4 regions of the Dyella sp. LX-66 genome follow, and region 1 is predicted to be linked to each of the others. Evidence: riboswitches for the same ligand, from Rfam matches in the RefSeq annotation. Region 1 holds a riboswitch; each other region holds the start of a gene.
The links. Region 1 has a riboswitch for cobalamin ahead of KK141_RS13485 (ribonucleoside-diphosphate reductase subunit alpha). Riboswitches for the same ligand answer to the same signal wherever they lie in the genome.
Positions count from the first base shown of each region.

Region 2: another riboswitch for cobalamin. It lies ahead of metE (5-methyltetrahydropteroyltriglutamate--homocysteine S-methyltransferase); the one in region 1 lies ahead of KK141_RS13485 (ribonucleoside-diphosphate reductase subunit alpha).
Region 3: another riboswitch for cobalamin. It lies ahead of btuB (TonB-dependent vitamin B12 receptor); the one in region 1 lies ahead of KK141_RS13485 (ribonucleoside-diphosphate reductase subunit alpha).
Region 4: another riboswitch for cobalamin. It lies ahead of KK141_RS16750 (TonB-dependent receptor); the one in region 1 lies ahead of KK141_RS13485 (ribonucleoside-diphosphate reductase subunit alpha).

Region 1 is NZ_JAHFVJ010000006.1:147,428-151,405, reverse strand. Features, by position in the region: gene KK141_RS13500 (amidohydrolase) at 1-113, shown strand, start outside; gene KK141_RS13495 (alpha/beta hydrolase) at 136-993, opposite strand; gene KK141_RS13490 (peptidase C13) at 1,061-1,441, shown strand; cobalamin riboswitch at 1,568-1,792, shown strand; gene KK141_RS13485 (ribonucleoside-diphosphate reductase subunit alpha) at 1,945-3,978, shown strand, end outside.
Region 2 is NZ_JAHFVJ010000021.1:8,497-12,474, reverse strand. Features, by position in the region: gene metE (5-methyltetrahydropteroyltriglutamate--homocysteine S-methyltransferase) at 1-1,578, opposite strand, end outside; cobalamin riboswitch at 1,778-2,011, opposite strand; gene KK141_RS22215 (hypothetical protein) at 2,094-3,978, opposite strand, start outside.
Region 3 is NZ_JAHFVJ010000003.1:174,949-178,926, forward strand. Features, by position in the region: gene KK141_RS07435 (hypothetical protein) at 1-39, opposite strand, end outside; gene btuB (TonB-dependent vitamin B12 receptor) at 66-1,922, opposite strand; cobalamin riboswitch at 2,038-2,255, opposite strand; gene KK141_RS07445 (phospholipase C, phosphocholine-specific) at 2,891-3,978, shown strand, end outside.
Region 4 is NZ_JAHFVJ010000009.1:26,870-30,847, forward strand. Features, by position in the region: gene KK141_RS16745 (TonB-dependent receptor) at 1-1,258, opposite strand, end outside; cobalamin riboswitch at 1,701-1,927, shown strand; gene KK141_RS16750 (TonB-dependent receptor) at 2,059-3,942, shown strand.

The DNA.
Region 1 (3,978 bases):
TCATGGACGAGGGCGCACTGAAGGTAGGCATGACCTCGATGCTGCAGGCGACGCTGGACTATCTGCAGGCCCCGGCCACCGAAGCGGCGCACTCGGAGCAAGCCGCAGGCTGAGCAGGCCGCAACGGGAAACCCGCTACTCGTCCGGCTTCTGGCGAACCGACACGCCCGCCAAGGCCGGTGGCGTACCGCAGCGGCCGGAGCGCAACGCATCCAGATAAGCCGACACCAGCGTCGTCGTACTCTTCTGGGCCCCTGCGGCGAACTGTCCGCCACCGAAGTTCATATGGGTGGCACCATCCACCACGGCCAGCCAGCGGCAGCCCGGCCCGAGTCCATCGAAAGCCTGCATGCGCCAGCGGTAGTCGCCGCCCAGCCCCTGGTCCCGCGTGCCGGTGACCAGCAGCGTGGGTGCAGCGATCGGTGCCCATGCGCCTTCGGGAAACACCGGTCCCGGCCCTTCCGGCGACAAGGCCACATAGGCGTCGAAGACACCCTTCGGCGCCAGTCCCAGCTTGTTGTGCGCGCCGGCTTCCAGCATCACCGTGATCGCGCCCATCGAATGGCCGAGCAGCGCCTTGAATGGCGCATGGCAGCGCTGTTCGGACCACGCCAGCGCCGCATCGATGTCGAGAAAGCGCGCGCGATAAGCCGGCGCATCGGTGACCAGGGCGGTGATGCCGCCCTTGAAGCCATCGCTGCGCAAGTCCTGCTTCAGCACCGGCAGGCCGCTTTCGCGATGCCCCATCACCACCACGCGCCAACCGTCGGCGCTCAAGGCCTCGCCCACATAGCGCAGGCCCTGCTCGCTGCCGCCTGCGCCGTGCGACACCAGCAGCAGGGGCGGGCAGGTCTTCGCCGAGGCCGGTTCGTACACCATCAGCGGCGTGCTCGCTCCATCGGAACGTGGCACTTCGATGCGTTCCGCGGCCCAGGCCTGCGCGGTGACGGCCAGCGCCAGCAGCGCGGCCACGATCTTCGGCGACGTCGACATGCTTCCCCTCCCCTTCGATGGCTTGCACTGCGGTAACGTGGTGGCCTTTCCTGCACGGAGCCCCGCCATGACCAGCCTGCTCTTCCTCGCCCTGCTGTCCGCACCCGGCATGCCGGCGGACGATTTCTCAACGCGGGTGCAGCAGGCCAAGTTGACCGAGGGCGCCAAGGACGGGCCGGACTACCAGAAGAAGATGTGGGCCGCGATCGGCGACCGCACCACCGACGTGCTCAAGAGCTGCATCGCCTCCCTGCCCAAGCCCGACAAGTCCCCTTTCGTGCTGGTCGCCGACGTGCACGCCGACGGCAGCCTGGGCCGGGTCGAAGTCCGCGCCCCCACCGACGTAGCCACCTGCCTGCTCAGCCGCTTCGCCAGCTGGAAGCTGCCGGCCCCGCCGGCCAGCCCGGCGCCGTATCCGATCGAAGTGGATTTCAGCATCGCGCCCTGAGCGCCCGGGCAGAACCGATCGCCAAGTTTTTTCGCATGGCCGCCAGGCCGCGCCAGGCCTTGAATTACCCCACTTATCCACCGATATATGCACAACGGATTGGGTTGACCCGCCCCACCCCACCCCTATATGTTGTGCCCCGTCGGTGCCTTTCTCAGACCCACGGTCGGATTGGCTTAATAGGGAATCCGGTGCAAATCCGGAACTGCCCCGCAGCGGTAAGCGGAAACGAAAGCTCCCATCGCACTGGTCCTCGAGGGCTGGGAAGCGGGGGCGAGTAGGTCGGATCGGTCGCCAGCGAACGATCCATGTCTGCGAGTCCGAAGACCTGCCGGCACATCGTGGCCTTCAGGGCCGCGGTGAGTGATGGCGGCTTCCGCGGGGAAGCGCGTCGTGGCGCGGAGCCCCGGGCTCCGCCGCACGGCCGTCCCCGCCTACACCGCCTTCGTCTCAGCCCTGCGCGCGGGAGCAGGTCGTTGAAGCCTTTGGCCTGGAGCGATGCCATGCAACCTATCGACACCGACTCGCGCGAGCGCACCGACGACCGCGCGGACGCATCCGCCTTCCCTGCCGCCGACGCAGCTGCCGCCGCGCCGGAGCCCGTTCGCATGGAAGCCGTGGCGGAGACCCCCTTCGCCCTCACCCCGCCGCACAACCCCGGCCAGATGCGCGTGACCAAGCGCAACGGCAGCCAGGAGATCGTCGACGTCAACAAGATCGTGCGCGCGGTGACCCGCAGCGGCGAAGGCCTGCATGCGGTCGATCCGCTGCGCGTGGCGCTGAAGACGATCGGCGGCCTGTACGACGGCGCCACCACGCGCGAGCTGGACGAGCTGTCGATCCGCACCGCCGCGGCGCTCACCGCCGAGGAACCGGAATACGGCCAACTCGCCGCGCGCCTGCTCGGCGCCTACGTCGACAAGGAAGTGAGCGGCCAGGAAATCCAGAGCTTCTCCCAGTCGATCGCGCGCGGCGCGGAGCTGGGCATCCTCAACGCGCGCCTGCGCGACTTCGTCGCCGCCAATGCGCGCAAGCTCAACGACGCCATCGATCCGCTGGCCACGCGCCGCTTCGAATACTTCGGCCTGCGCACCGTGTACGACCGCTACCTGCTGCGCCACCCGCAGCTGCGCAAGGTGATCGAGACGCCGCAGTACTTCTTCATGCGCATCGCCTGCGCGCTGGGCGGCAGCGAGATCGGCGAGACGCTGGAGTTGTACCGCCTGCTGTCCTCGCTGGAATACATGGCCAGCTCGCCCACCCTGTTCAACGCCGGCACCGCGCACGAGCAGCTCAGCTCCTGCTTCCTGCTCGACTCGCCGACCGACTCGCTGGAGTCGATCTACGAGAAATACGGCGACGTCGCGAAGCTCAGCAAGTTCGCCGGCGGCATCGGCCTGGCCTACTCGCGCGTGCGTTCGCGCGGTTCGCTGATCCGCGGCACCAACGGCCATTCCAACGGCCTGGTGCCGTGGCTGAAGACGCTGGACGCCTCGGTCGCCGCGGTGAACCAGGGCGGCAAGCGCAAGGGCGCGGCCTGCGTGTACCTGGAGCCGTGGCACGCCGACATCGAGGAATTCCTCGAGCTGCGCGACAACACCGGCGACGAGGCGCGCCGCACGCACAACCTCAACCTGGCCAACTGGATTCCCGACGAATTCATGCGCCGCGTGGAGAGCGACGGCGACTGGTCGCTGTTCGATCCGAAGATCGTGCCGCACTTCGTCGACAGCTGGGGCGAGACCTTCGAGCGCGCCTACCGCGAAGCGGAAGCCGCCGGCATCGCGGTGAAGAAGGTGAAGGCGCGCGAGCTGTACGCGCGCATGCTGCGCACCCTGGCCCAGACCGGCAACGGCTGGATGACCTTCAAGGACCGCAGCAACGCCACCAGCAACCAGACGGCCAAGGCCGAGAACGTCATCCACCTGTCCAACCTGTGCACTGAGATCCTCGAGGTGACCAACGCGGGCGAGACCGCGGTGTGCAACCTGGGTTCGGTGAACCTGGCGCGCCACGTGGTCGATGGCGTGTTCGACTTCGACAAGCTCGCCGCCACCGTGCGCACCGCGGTGCGCCAGCTGGACCGCGTGATCGACCTGAACTTCTATCCGATCGACACCGCGCGCACCGCCAACCAGAAGTGGCGCCCGGTGGGCCTGGGCGTGATGGGCCTGCAGGACGTGTTCTTCAAGCTGCGCCTGCCGTTCGATTCGGCCGACGCGCTGGCGCTGTCCACGCGCATCGCCGAGGAGATCTACTTCCACGCGCTGACCATGTCCAACGAGCTGGCGCGCGAGCACGGCGCACATCCGGGCTTCGCCGAAAGCCGCGCCGCCAACGGCGAGCTGCAGTTCGACTACTGGCCGCAGGCCAGGCCAAACGATGCCCCGCGCTGGGAATCGCTGCGTGCGAGCGTGCAGGAACATGGCCTGCGCAACTCGCTGCTGATCGCGATCGCGCCGACCGCCACCATCGCCTCGATCTCCGGCTGCTACGAGTGCATCGAGCCGCAGGTGAGCAACCTGTTCAAGCGCGAG
Region 2 (3,978 bases), on a different contig from region 1:
GATCGGCGGCTTGACGCAGCGCGAGCCATAACTTTGCACCCAGCCATGCTTGGTGAAGACGAAGCCGTCGAGCTGTTCGCCGAAGTACTCGACCATGTCGTTGCGCTCGAACTCGCCGTGCACCAGCACGTCGATGCCGATCTCCTCCTGGAAGCGCACGCAGGCGGCTGTCTGCGCGGCGATCAGCGCGTCGTAGTCAGCGGTGGACAGCTGGCCGGACTTGTGGCGGGCGCGCGCCTCGCGTACTTCATGGGTCTGCGGGAAGGAACCGATTGTGGTAGTGGGAAACAGCGGCAGGTCGAAGCGCTGCTGCTGTTTCGCGCGGCGGAAGGCGTAGGTGGAGCGGCGGTGCGCGTCCGCGGCATCCAGGTTGGCGAGGCGCTGCGCCACCTGCAGGCGGTGCACCTTGGGCGAGGCCCGGCGCGTGGCGATCAGCTCGCGCGCCCGTTCCAGCGCGGGGTAGGCGGTGACCACGCCCTTGCACATGTCCGCCACGGTGCGCAGTTCCTCCAGCTTCTGCCGCGCGAAGGCCAGCCAGGCATGCACGTCGGACGGCAGCGATTTCTCCAGCGCGGCGTCGACCGGCACGTGCAGCAGCGAACAGGACGGCGCCAGCCACACGCGCTGCTTGCCCAGGCGTTCGATCGCCACGCGGGTGACGGCCATGGCGCGATCCAGGTCCGCGCGCCACACGTTGCGGCCATCGACCACGCCCAGCGACAGCACGCGTTCGGCGGGCAGCGTGTCCAGCACGGCGTCGAGCTGGGCCGGTGCGCGCACCAGGTCGACGTGCAGGCCGTCGGCCGGCAGTTCCTGCGCCAGCCGCAGGTTGTCGCCGAGGGCGCCGAAGTAAGTAGCCAGCAGCAGCTTCGGCCGCGCGGCTACGGCGAGTGCGGCATAGGCCTGGCGATAGGCCGCGGCATCGTCTTCGTCGAGATCGAGCACCAGGCAGGGCTCGTCGATCTGCACCCATTCGGCGCCGGCTTCGCGCAGCCTGCCCAGCAGTTCGGCGTAGACGGGCAGCAGGCGTTCGAGCAGCGCCAGGCGGTCGCTGCCGTCGGCGGTCTTGGACAGCAGCAGGAAGCTCACCGGGCCCAGCAGCACCGGGCGCGCTTCATGGCCCAGCGCCTTTGCTTCCAGAAACTGCACCACGGGTTTCTCGTCGCGCAGGCGGAAGGTCTGCGCGGCATGCAGTTCGGGGACGATGTAGTGGTAGTTGGTGTCGAACCATTTGGTCATTTCCAGCGCGTGCAGGTCGAGGCCCGCGCGCTGCGTGCCGCGTGCCATGGCGAAATAGCCGGCCAGCGGGTCTGCGTCGGCCAGGGCGCGGTAGCGTTCGGGGATGGCGTCGAGCAGGAAGGCCGTGTCGAGCACGTGGTCGTACAGCGAGAAGTCGTTGCACGGCACCACGTGGGCGCCGGCCTCGCGCTGCAGTTGCCAGTGGCGTTCGCGCAGCTGGCGGGCGGTGTCCAGCAGCTGCGGGCGCAAGGCTTCGTCGCGCCAGTAGGCTTCCAGGGCTTGCTTGAGCTCGCGCCGCGCACCCATGCGCGGGAAGCCGAGATTGGTAACGGTGGTCATGTTGCATTTCCTCGATTCGTGGTGAATGAGGAACGAAGGAAGCGCATGGCCACGAACTTTCCGCGGACATGCGCGCGACCTTCGCCCCCGCGGGCGAACCGGGCTGGCGCAGGGTCGCGCAGGAGCGAACGGCCATCGCATGGCGATGGCGCGCAGCCCCAGCCGCTTCCCCGCGGAAGCTCCAGGTCAGACAGAAAGCTCATCGCTTCCCGGCCGGGGCAGGTCTTCGGGCTCGTGGACGAGAGGCGCGGACGCCTCGCCTAGTGCTCGCCGCTTCCCGGCCGGTCCACTGGCCAGTGCTCATGACGAGGGTCGTTTCCACACACCGCTGCGGGGCAGCGCCGGAGTTGGCCGTAAGGCCGCACCGGCTTCCCTTTTAATTGCATCCTTTCATCGCGATGAAAGGATGAAAACCACCAGCGGCGGGGAAATTAGTGCCGGGGCAGGGGTTTAGTCAAGCGGCACAGCGTGAGGCCGGGAGTGGAGCAGCCCGGGCCGGGCTGCTCCGATGGGACTCAGCCTTCCTTGTACTGGCGCAGCGCGACCGGCTCCCAGCGTTCCGTTGAGGGAACGTCCCTGAAGGTCCGCACCCAGGCTTCGGGTACCTGCGGCTGCGGCGTGCCCAAGGTGGGAACGGTGGCGCCGGCGATCGGCGCGCTCGGGTAAGTGGACCAGGGATGGAGCAGCACCTGGTTGGGATTGTTGGGAATCACCTGTTGCCGCTTCGGATCGATGCGCGCCTTCACCGCATTGCCGTCGACGAACAGCCGCCATCCGCTGTCGCCGCCGTTGAGCTTGGAGTGGATGCGGTCGGCGGCCCAATACCATTTCTGCGCACTGCCGTCGTTGCACGCCACCACGTCCACCTGGCGAGTGGCGCGCGCGTTGACGGCAAGACAGCGTCCGTCCAGGCGGCTGACATAGCGGTCGAAGCTGTCGAGGTACCACTGTCCCGCACGGCGGTTGACGTCCCTGCTGCAGGTGCCGAGCGTTGCCGCGCCGCGGCCATCGTTGATGAGACATCGGCCGGCGTTCTCCTTGGACTGCAGGATGACCACCGGTTCGCGGTGCAGGTAGGGCGAGTCGAGGTCGATGGTCATCGCGCTGGTCTTCACGCGGACCACCGGGCCGGAGGATCGGCCAAGGCCATTCCTCTGCACCACGGACGAGGTCGCGGCGAGCTTGATCGGATGCTTGCCGCCCGACACCTTGAAGGTCCATGAGCTGTAGGACTGCGGCGCAAACTGCTTCATGGCCGGCGTCATCGTGCGGTCGTCCCGGAAGCGCTTCAGTATTTCCTGCGAGATCTGATACTTCCAGGTGTTGCGCACGCCGGGCGGGCGAACGCAGTTGTTGCACGGGTAGTAGTTGGGTTCCTCGTGCCTGGATTCCACCGCCGTGGAGTAATCCTTGACGGTGAACGTGATCGATGTGGACTTGGTGTAGCTCTTGCCGAAATTGAAACCGAAGCTCGGCTTGATCGCTGCCGCCGGATTGCCCGCCAAAGCCTTCTCCGCGTCAGCGCCCAGGTTGAAGCCGAAACTGGTGGTCTCCGATTCGGTGTGGTTGTAGGTGAGATCGGTCAGGCTGGTGGTTTCCGGAAGAGTGCGCGCCACGGTGGGCTGGGCGTTCTTGCCGTAATCGAGCATGGCGTCGACGATGTAGTACTCCGTGTATCCGCTGCAGGCGACGGGGCGGCATTGCGGAGCCGCGTCTGCACCGCCTTTGATCAGCCCCGACGTTTTCAGGATCACGTTGAACTGGTCCTTGCTCGCCGTGGAGTCGCGGATCACCGTGATTTCGCGCGTCAGCGACTGCCCGCCGCTGCCGAACGTGGTGTCGGTGAACTCGACGATAGGCAGATGATCGGGGCTGCTACTGCTACTGCCGCTGCCGGTGGCTTGCCTGGCTTGGCGCGATTCCAGCGCGGGAAGCTTGCCGCCGCGTTCGATGGCGGCGAGGTGGTCCGCCACGGCCTGCTGGAAATGCCGCACGCGCGCCGCCGTGTCGGCATAGGCGAGGCTCCGGTCGACGTCGGTGGAGAACACGCGTACGCCGCCCGGTTTCCTGGCATAGATGGCGAGGTCCGCTTCGGATGCCGCACCGAACAGCCTGGCGACCTTGCCACGCGCAGCGGCGGAGGTTCCCGCGGGAATGAAGACGGCGACCGGCAAGCCGGCATCGAACAGGGCGCCGGTTTCATTCAAGGCCTTGTCATCCTCCAGCGCTCTGGCATCGATGAGGGCGACATCGAGCAGGCCATGGCTGGGCGGCGTGGCATGGAAACCGTCGATCGAGCGCCTGGCCAGCAGCGACCGTGTCATCGGCTTCGAGGCGGGCGTGAGCAAGGCATAGACCTCGGAGAGGTCGACGATGGCGGGACGGCTGGCCAGCGGAGCC
Region 3 (3,978 bases), on a different contig from region 1:
GGCGAGCGGTACAGAAAAGCGTGGCATGGCGGTGGACATGGTGCGGTCCTCGGGGCGGAAGGGATTCACTGTGCGGGCCGGTAGCTCACGCTCAGCATCGCGGTGCGGCCGGGTTGGTTGTAATAGGCCGCGGTCTCGTAGTGCTTGTCGAAGGCGTTGCGCACACTCAGCTGCACTTTCCAGTCGCGGTCCAGCGCATAGGCCAGGCGCAGGTCGGTGAGCGCATAGCCGCCCAGGCGGTAGCCGTTCGCCAGGTCGTCGTAGCGCTTGCCTGCCGCGTACACGCTGGCGCCGATGCTGAAGTCGCCGAAGCTGCGGTCCGCATCCACGCGCGCGCTGCGCGGGGCACGCCGCGGCAGCAGCTTGTCGCGATAAGTGTCGCTGCGGTTGCGCGGATCCAGCCAGGTGGCGGTGCCGCGCAAGGTCCAGCCGGCCAGCGTGGTGGAAGCCACCGCCTCGGCGCCGCGGATGCGCGCGCGATCGACATTGCCCGGCACACCGCGCGAGGCGTCGTAGGCGATCAGGTCGCGGATACGGGTTTCGAAGGCATTGAGCGACCACAGGCCCCAGCGCGGCGTGCCGCGCAGGCCCAGCTCGTAGCTGCGCGAGCTTTCCGGCCGCAACGCGGTGTTGCCGTAGCCGGGGTAGTACAGCTCGTTGAAGGTCGGCGCCTTGTAGGCGGAACCGGCGCTGGCGGTGAGGCGCATGCCCGGCGTGAAGTCCCAGCCCCACAGCAGGCTGCCGGTGGTCTTGCCGCCGAACTGCTGGTTGTCGTCGTGGCGCAAGCTGGCCTGCAGCGACTGCGTACCGAACGTCTGCTGCCACTGCGCGAACAGGCCGCGGTTGAGGCGCTGGTCGCGCGCATAGCTGGTGTTGCTGTCGACGCGGTCGCGCTGCCAGTCGTAGCCCAGGCTCCACAGGCCGCCGCCGAGATTCAGATCGCCCTGCAGCGAGCCGAGATCGCGGTGCGTATTGAAGGTGCTGGTGTAGCGGCCGTTGAGGTAGTTGTCGCTCAGGTCCGCGCTCTGTCCCGCGCTCGCGATGAGCGTGAAATCGCGGCTCGGCCGCCAGTGCGCGCGTGCGCCGTAGTCCTGCTGCACCACGTCGGACTGGTTGCTGGTGGAGCCGTCGTAGGCGTTGTAGCCCCAGCTGCGCAGCCACTGCGCGTCGGCATCCCAGGCTTGGTTGAAGCGGTAGCCGCCCTTGAGCGAGACGGAGCTGTCGCGGAAGCCATCGCGGTCAGGCTCATTGACGAAGCAGCCCGCGCCGCGCGGCGACGGCTTGCCGCGGCAGGCGTTGATGCCGTCGGTGTCCTCGTGCGTGGCCTGCACCGCATACCAGCCCTCGCCCACCTTGCCGGCCAGGCCGGCCGCGCCGCGGAAGCTGTCGTTGCTGCCGTAGCCCAGCTCCAGGTTCGGCTCGAAGGCGCCGCTGGGGCGGCGGGTAAAGATCTGGATCACACCGCCCAGTGCTTCGGAACCATAGAGGCTGGAGAACGGACCGCGCACGATTTCGATGCGCTCGATCTGCTCCACCGGGATGTTCTGGATCGACGGCTGGCCCAGCGTGGCCGAGCCGATCTTCACCCCATCCACCAGCACCAGCACGTGGTCGGCCTCGGTGCCGCGCAGGAACAGCGACGTGGATTTGCCCGGGCCGCCGTTATTGGCCATCGACAGGCCCGGCGTGCCCTGCAGCAGGTCCGCCACGGACTGCGGCTGCAGGCGCTCGATCTCGGCACGGTCGATCACGGTGACGGCGGCCAGCGTGGCCGATTCGCTCTGCTCGGTGCGGGTGGCGGTGACCACCACGCCCTTGAGGTCCTGCGAGGGCTCGTCGGCCAGCGCGGCGGTGGAACAACAGACAAGGGAAAACGCGGCCGCAAACGCGGACCGGCGCAAGGACGGAACATGCAATGACACTGGTGGCTCCTGGACCGCGCCTGCCCGCGCGGAATCGCTTCGGTTGCAGGACAGGCGGAAGGAGCTCCGGACGGACGCACGACGAGGGCGCGCTCGCCAGGAGCACGCCCACCGCATGTCCGGTTCACCTCGAGGCCGGTCTCCGGGCTCGCGAGCGAAGGCTGGTGCCTCCCCGACCGGCGCCTTCCCATGCTTCGCAGCACAGTGGCTCTTGCCGATCGTGTCTCGCCTACCGTTGCGGGGGCAGCTCCGGAATAGCCGTCAATACGGCGCACCGGATTCCCGTTTCAACCACCAGCCAAGCCAGCGGTCACCTCAGGCCCGGGCATCTTAGCAGCACGACAAGCGGGCGCTCGTCATGTCGAGCAGGAGGCGTCGCGGCGAGCCCCGACCCCTCACCCCAACCCTCTCCCCGGAGGGGAGAGGGGGATGCAGGGCGAGGCGAAAACCCAGCGAAGAGCTCGCGGCGCAGCCGCGGCGTTCCGCTTGTGCGCCGTTGCTTTTGATCCACCGGGTCCCCTTGGCGCCGGCGGTGAGGGCTGGACGATCAGGCCCCGAAGGGGGCGAGGACAGGAGTCCTCGCCTTTTTGATCAGGGCAAGGATGCCCTGTCAAAAAGCCCGGCCAGCCCTCACGGACCCTCAGCAGCTGCGCTGCTGAGGGCGCCAAGCAGGGTGCCCTCTCTTTTTGGTTACTTTTTCTCTGGGCACGCAGAGAAAAAGTAACTCGGGCCGCGGCAGCGGCACGAAACACTCGCCAACGGCGAGACACCCCAGCGTCAACGCAATGACCGAGCGATATCGCCACTGGATCCCGGCCTACGCCGGGATGACGAGCAAGGGGAGGCGCTAGACCCCCTTCCCCCCAGTCCACCCCGTGTCTCCCCACTGACGCACACCTGGCAAGCCACTGCAACACCACTGCGATTACCTATGCAGCGCCTGCAAACAGGCGCCGACCGAGCCCCCCATGAGCCAGATCGACACCAAGCGACGCCGCTTCCTGCAGATGACCGCCGCCTCCGCCGGCGGCCTGGCCGCGGCCTCCCTGCTCCCCGAGACCCTGCGCCAGGCCCTGGCCGCCCCCGCCATGACCGGCACCGGCGACCTCACCGACGTTAAGCACGTGGTGATCTTCATGCAGGAGAACCGCTCCTTCGATCATTACTACGGCGGCCTGCGCGGCGTGCGCGGCTTCGGCGACCGCGTGCCGGCGCCGCTGCCCGGCGGTGCGCGCAACGTGTGGCAGCAGCCCTACACCGGCCATACGGACGGCTATCTGCTGCCGTTCCGCATGAACACCGCGACCACCAGCGCGATCTGCGCCAATGCGCCGGCGATGAACTACCCCGTGGACACGGCGATCTTCAACAAGGGCAAGTTCGACGCGTGGAACACCGCGCGCGCGGCCGGCCTGGGCATGGGCCATTTCGAGCGCGCCGACCTGCCGTTCTATTACGCGCTGGCCGACGCCTTCACCATCTGCGACCACTACTTCGCCGCCACCCTCACCCAGACCAACCCCAACCGCCTGCATGCGATGACCGGCAGCAACGGCCTGTCCATCGGCCAGGCGGCGGTGCTGGACAACACCGAGCCGAGCGCGGGCTTTACCTGGACCACCTATGCCGAGCGCCTGGAAAAGGCCGGCGTGAGCTGGAAGGTCTACCAGGAGAGCAACAACTTCGACGACAACGCGCTGGCCTGGTTCAAGAACTTCAAGCAGGCCAAGGCCGGCACGCCGCTGCACGACAAGGGCATGGCCACGCAGGCGGACATGGTCGCCGCATTCGCGCAGGACGTCGCCAACGACACGCTGCCGCAGGTGTCGTGGATCGTGGCCGCCGATTACCTGTCCGAACACGCGAGCTTCAAGCCGGCCTACGGCGAGGACCTGAGCGCGCGCCTGCTCGCCGCGCTCGCCGCCAATCCGGCGGTGTGGACCAAGACCGCCTTCATCCTCAACTACGACGAGAACGGCGGCTTCTTCGACCACGTGCCGCCGCCGACGCCTCCGGCTTCGTCCAACGACGGCTTGTCGACGGTGAGCGTGACGGG
Region 4 (3,978 bases), on a different contig from region 1:
TGTACTTGCCGACGTAGACCTGGCCGCCGGGCGTCGAATTGGCGGTGCCCTGGTTCTTCTGGTGCTCGGTGCCCTTGAGGGTGCCCTGCACGCCGGTGTTGTAGTTGTAGTTGTAGATCACCGTATCCTGGATGGCGTCTTCGCCGAGGCCGGTGAACTCCAGGATGTGGCTGTCGGTGATGTTCCAGTCCACCTTCGCGATCCAGCGCGTGATGTGGTTGCTGTCGTCGGTGGTGCGCGTGCTATTGCCGTTGGTGCCGTTGTTGGTGCCGTACTGCACGCGGCCGGTGTTCTTGGTGAATTCGCCGCTGCCGTAGAAGAACAGCTTGTCCTTGATCAGCGGGCCGCCGACGTAGGCGCCGACCTGCGTCTGGGTCAGCTTCTCGTTGGGACGGAACAGCACCTTGCCGTCGGTGACGCGGCCGCTGCCCACCGGGTAGTAGATGTAGCGCTGGGAGGCGGCCAGCTTGGCCGGGCTCCACAGCAGTTCGGCGCCGGCCTTCCAGGTATTGGTGCCGCGCTTGGTGATGATGTTCACCACGCCGCCGGTGGAACGGCCATATTCAGCGCCGTAGCCGCCGGTGAACACCTGCTCCTGGTCGATCGCGTCGAACGGCAGGCTGGTGAAGCCCAGGCCGGTGAGCGCATTGGTGACCGGGAAACCGTTGATGTAGTACTGGTTCTCGGCGGCGGATGCGCCGCCCATCGAGATGGCGTTGCCGTAGCGGCTGTCGCTGTTGGTGCTGCCCGGCGCGAGCAGCGCCGCCGCATTGACGTTATTGAGGATCGGCAGCTTCTGCAGTTGCTCGGAGGTCAGCACAGTGCGCGAGTCGACCGACGAAACGTCGATCGCCGGCAGCGCATTGGCGACCACCTGGATGCCTTCGAGGTTCTTGGCACCCGTCGCTGCGGCAGCGGCGGCGGTGAACGAAATCTCGGTACCGGTGCTGACCACCACTTGCACGTTGTCGCGCGTGTTGAGGGTCTGACCGTCCTTCTGCAGGCTCACGCGATAGCGGCCGACCGGCAGCGATGCGGCGCGGTAGCGGCCGCTCGAATCCAGGCCGATGTCGCGCGTCAGGCCGGTATCGACGTTTTCGATATGGACGGTGGCGCCGGCGTCGTCGGCGCGGCCGAAGATGGTGCCCGATGCGTTGGACTGCGCCATCGCCACACCGGCAAGGCTCATGCTCAAGGCAACGGCGAGGGTGGTCTTGCGCCACAGCGGCGCACGACCAGCGTGCTGGAACTTGATCATCTACGTTCTCCCCATGATGGCCTTTGCGGCCGACAGGCGCAGTGCGCCGAATTGCCAATCGCAGGAAAACGTGCCGGCAGATGTCGCAAGACCGGACCCGCACCGAGAGAACTTCCCCAAGCCCTCGAGTGCTACACGCAAGTTCCAGCGATTCGCCGGCGGAACATAAGCGTGCGAATTAGCGCCCGTCAACAAAATATTTACGCTCGCCTGAGTTTGTAATACATCATTTGCAACAGCTACTTAGGCAGCAAAACGCAATATTTCTCGAAACTTGCAGAGAGCTTACGCAAAGCTTGCTGGATGACTATTCAGCCGTCCAAATGCAAGAGTGATTTCGTTCGAAGCGCGTGCTGGGGAAACGATGCGACGAACGCAAAAACCTGAGGCCCATCGCACCCAGCGCCCGGGCGCTGCGTTGCCAGGCCCTGGCCCCTCCCGTTAAAGTTGCGTTCGTTCGGGTGTCCCAAAGCCACGCTGCCAAGGGATGAAACGGGAAGCCGGTGCGCCTTCGCGGCAAGGCCGGCGCTGCCCCCGCAACGGTAAGCGAGCAGTTCTGCTTCCAGCGATACGCCACTGCGCTCCCACGAGTGCGGGAAGGCCGCCGGAGGATCGCGCGGCGACGCGCACTCGCAAGCCCGGAGACCGGCCCGAATATCTTTCCTGGTGGCTCGCGGAGGGCGCAGCCGGACCACGTGCCGGTGCCGTTTGCCTGCCGTCGTTTGCGCTACTTCCTCCGTCATGCCGCCAGCTCGTCATCGATGGGCCGTGCGCGAGGCGCGGCCGAGGAAAACGTTGCAATGAAGAAGACCCTGCTGGCCACCGTCCTGCTGTCCTGCGTCGCCGCGGCCCATGCCGCCGACCAGAACGACGCCGGGCAGCTCCCCACCGTGGTAGTGACCGCCACCCGCACCGCCACCCCGATCGACGAGACGCTGGCGCCGGTCACCGTGCTGACCCGCGCCGACATCGAGCGCCTGCAGCCGCAGTCCGTGCAGGATCTGCTGTCCGGCCTGCCGGGCGTGGCCTTCGGCAATGCCGGCGGCCTGGGCCAGCAGACTTCGCTGTTCATGCGCGGCACCAATTCCTCGCACACGCTGGTGCTGGTCGACGGCGTGCGCATCGGCACGGTGGGCGCGGGTATTCCGGCTTTCGAGCAGCTGCCGGTGGAACAGATCGAGCGCATCGAGATCGTGCGCGGCCCGCGTTCCAGCCTGTATGGCTCGGACGCGATCGGCGGCGTGATCCAGATCTTCACCCGCCACGGCCAGCCCGACGAAGCGCTGACGCCGTCGGTCACGGTGGGCGTGGGCAGCCACCGCCTCGCCGACGGCCAGTTCGGCCTGTCCGGCGGTTCGCGCAATGCCTGGTTCAACGCCAGCGTCGGCGGCCAGTACACCCGCGGCATCAATGCCTGCCGCGCGGCGGCGGCTGGCGTGGGCGGCTGCTTCACCAATGAGCCGGACAACGATGGCTACCGCACCTACAACGGCGCGCTCAGCGGCGGCTACCGCTGGGACGGCGGCACTGAACTGACCGCCAGCGTGCTCAAGAGCAAGGGCGACATCGAATACGACGGCGACTTCCAGAACTACACCCGCCGCTCGCAGCAGGTGGCCGGCGCCAACCTGCGCTTCGCCGTGCTCGACGCGTGGAAGATGAGCCTGAGCGCCGGCCAGAACATCGACCGCGCCGACAACTATCTCAACCGCGCGGACCTCGGCGCCGACATGGCGCCCGCCGGCCATCTGTACTCGCGCCGCAACCAGGCCAGCTGGCAGAACGACGTGACACTCGCGCCGGGCCAGCTGCTCAGCGCCGGCGTGGACTTCCAGCAGGAGCACGCGGACAGCGACACCGCCTACCTGCGCACCAAGCGCAACAACACCGGCGTGTTCGCGCTGTACCAGGGCCAGTTCGGGCCGCACGAGATCCAACTGTCGGCGCGCCACGACCACAACGAGCAGTTCGGCAACCACAACACCGGTTCGGCCGCCTACGGTTACGGCTTCGAGAACGGCCTGAAGTTCACCGCCTCCTACGGCACGGCTTTCCACGCGCCGACCTTCAACGACCTGTACTTCCCGCCGTCGTTCGGTTTCGCCACCGCCAATCCCAACTTGAAACCGGAGAAGTCGCGCACGGCGGAGATCGGCCTGTCGGCGCGTCCGGGCGTGTGGAACTGGGCGGTGAATGCCTACCAGACCAAGGTGGACGACCTGATCGGCTACGACGCTTTCTTCGTGCCGATCAACGTCAGCCAGGCGCGCATCCGCGGCATCGAAGGCCAGGCCGGCGCCGACGTCGACGGCTGGCACCTGCGCGGCTACCTCACCTTCCAGAAGGCGGAGAACCGCGGCGAGGACGATCCCAACCGCGGCAACCTGCTGGCGCGCCGTCCGGAACGCATCGCCCGCCTCGACCTGGACCGCGACCTCGGTGGCACCTTCAGCATCGGCGGCACGGTGAATGCCGAGGGCTACCGCTACGACGACGCGGCCAACCTGCAGCGCCTGGGCGGCTACACCACGGTGGACCTGCGCGCGAGCTGGCATTTCCAGCCGGGCTGGACCCTGCAGGGCCGCGTGGCCAACGTGTTCGACCACCGCTACGAGACCGTGCGCTTCTACAACCAGCTGGGCCGCACCGCCTACCTGACGCTGCGCTACAGCCCGGCGCACTGACCGCGGCAAGCACGGGTTGGGGTGGCCTCACCCCAA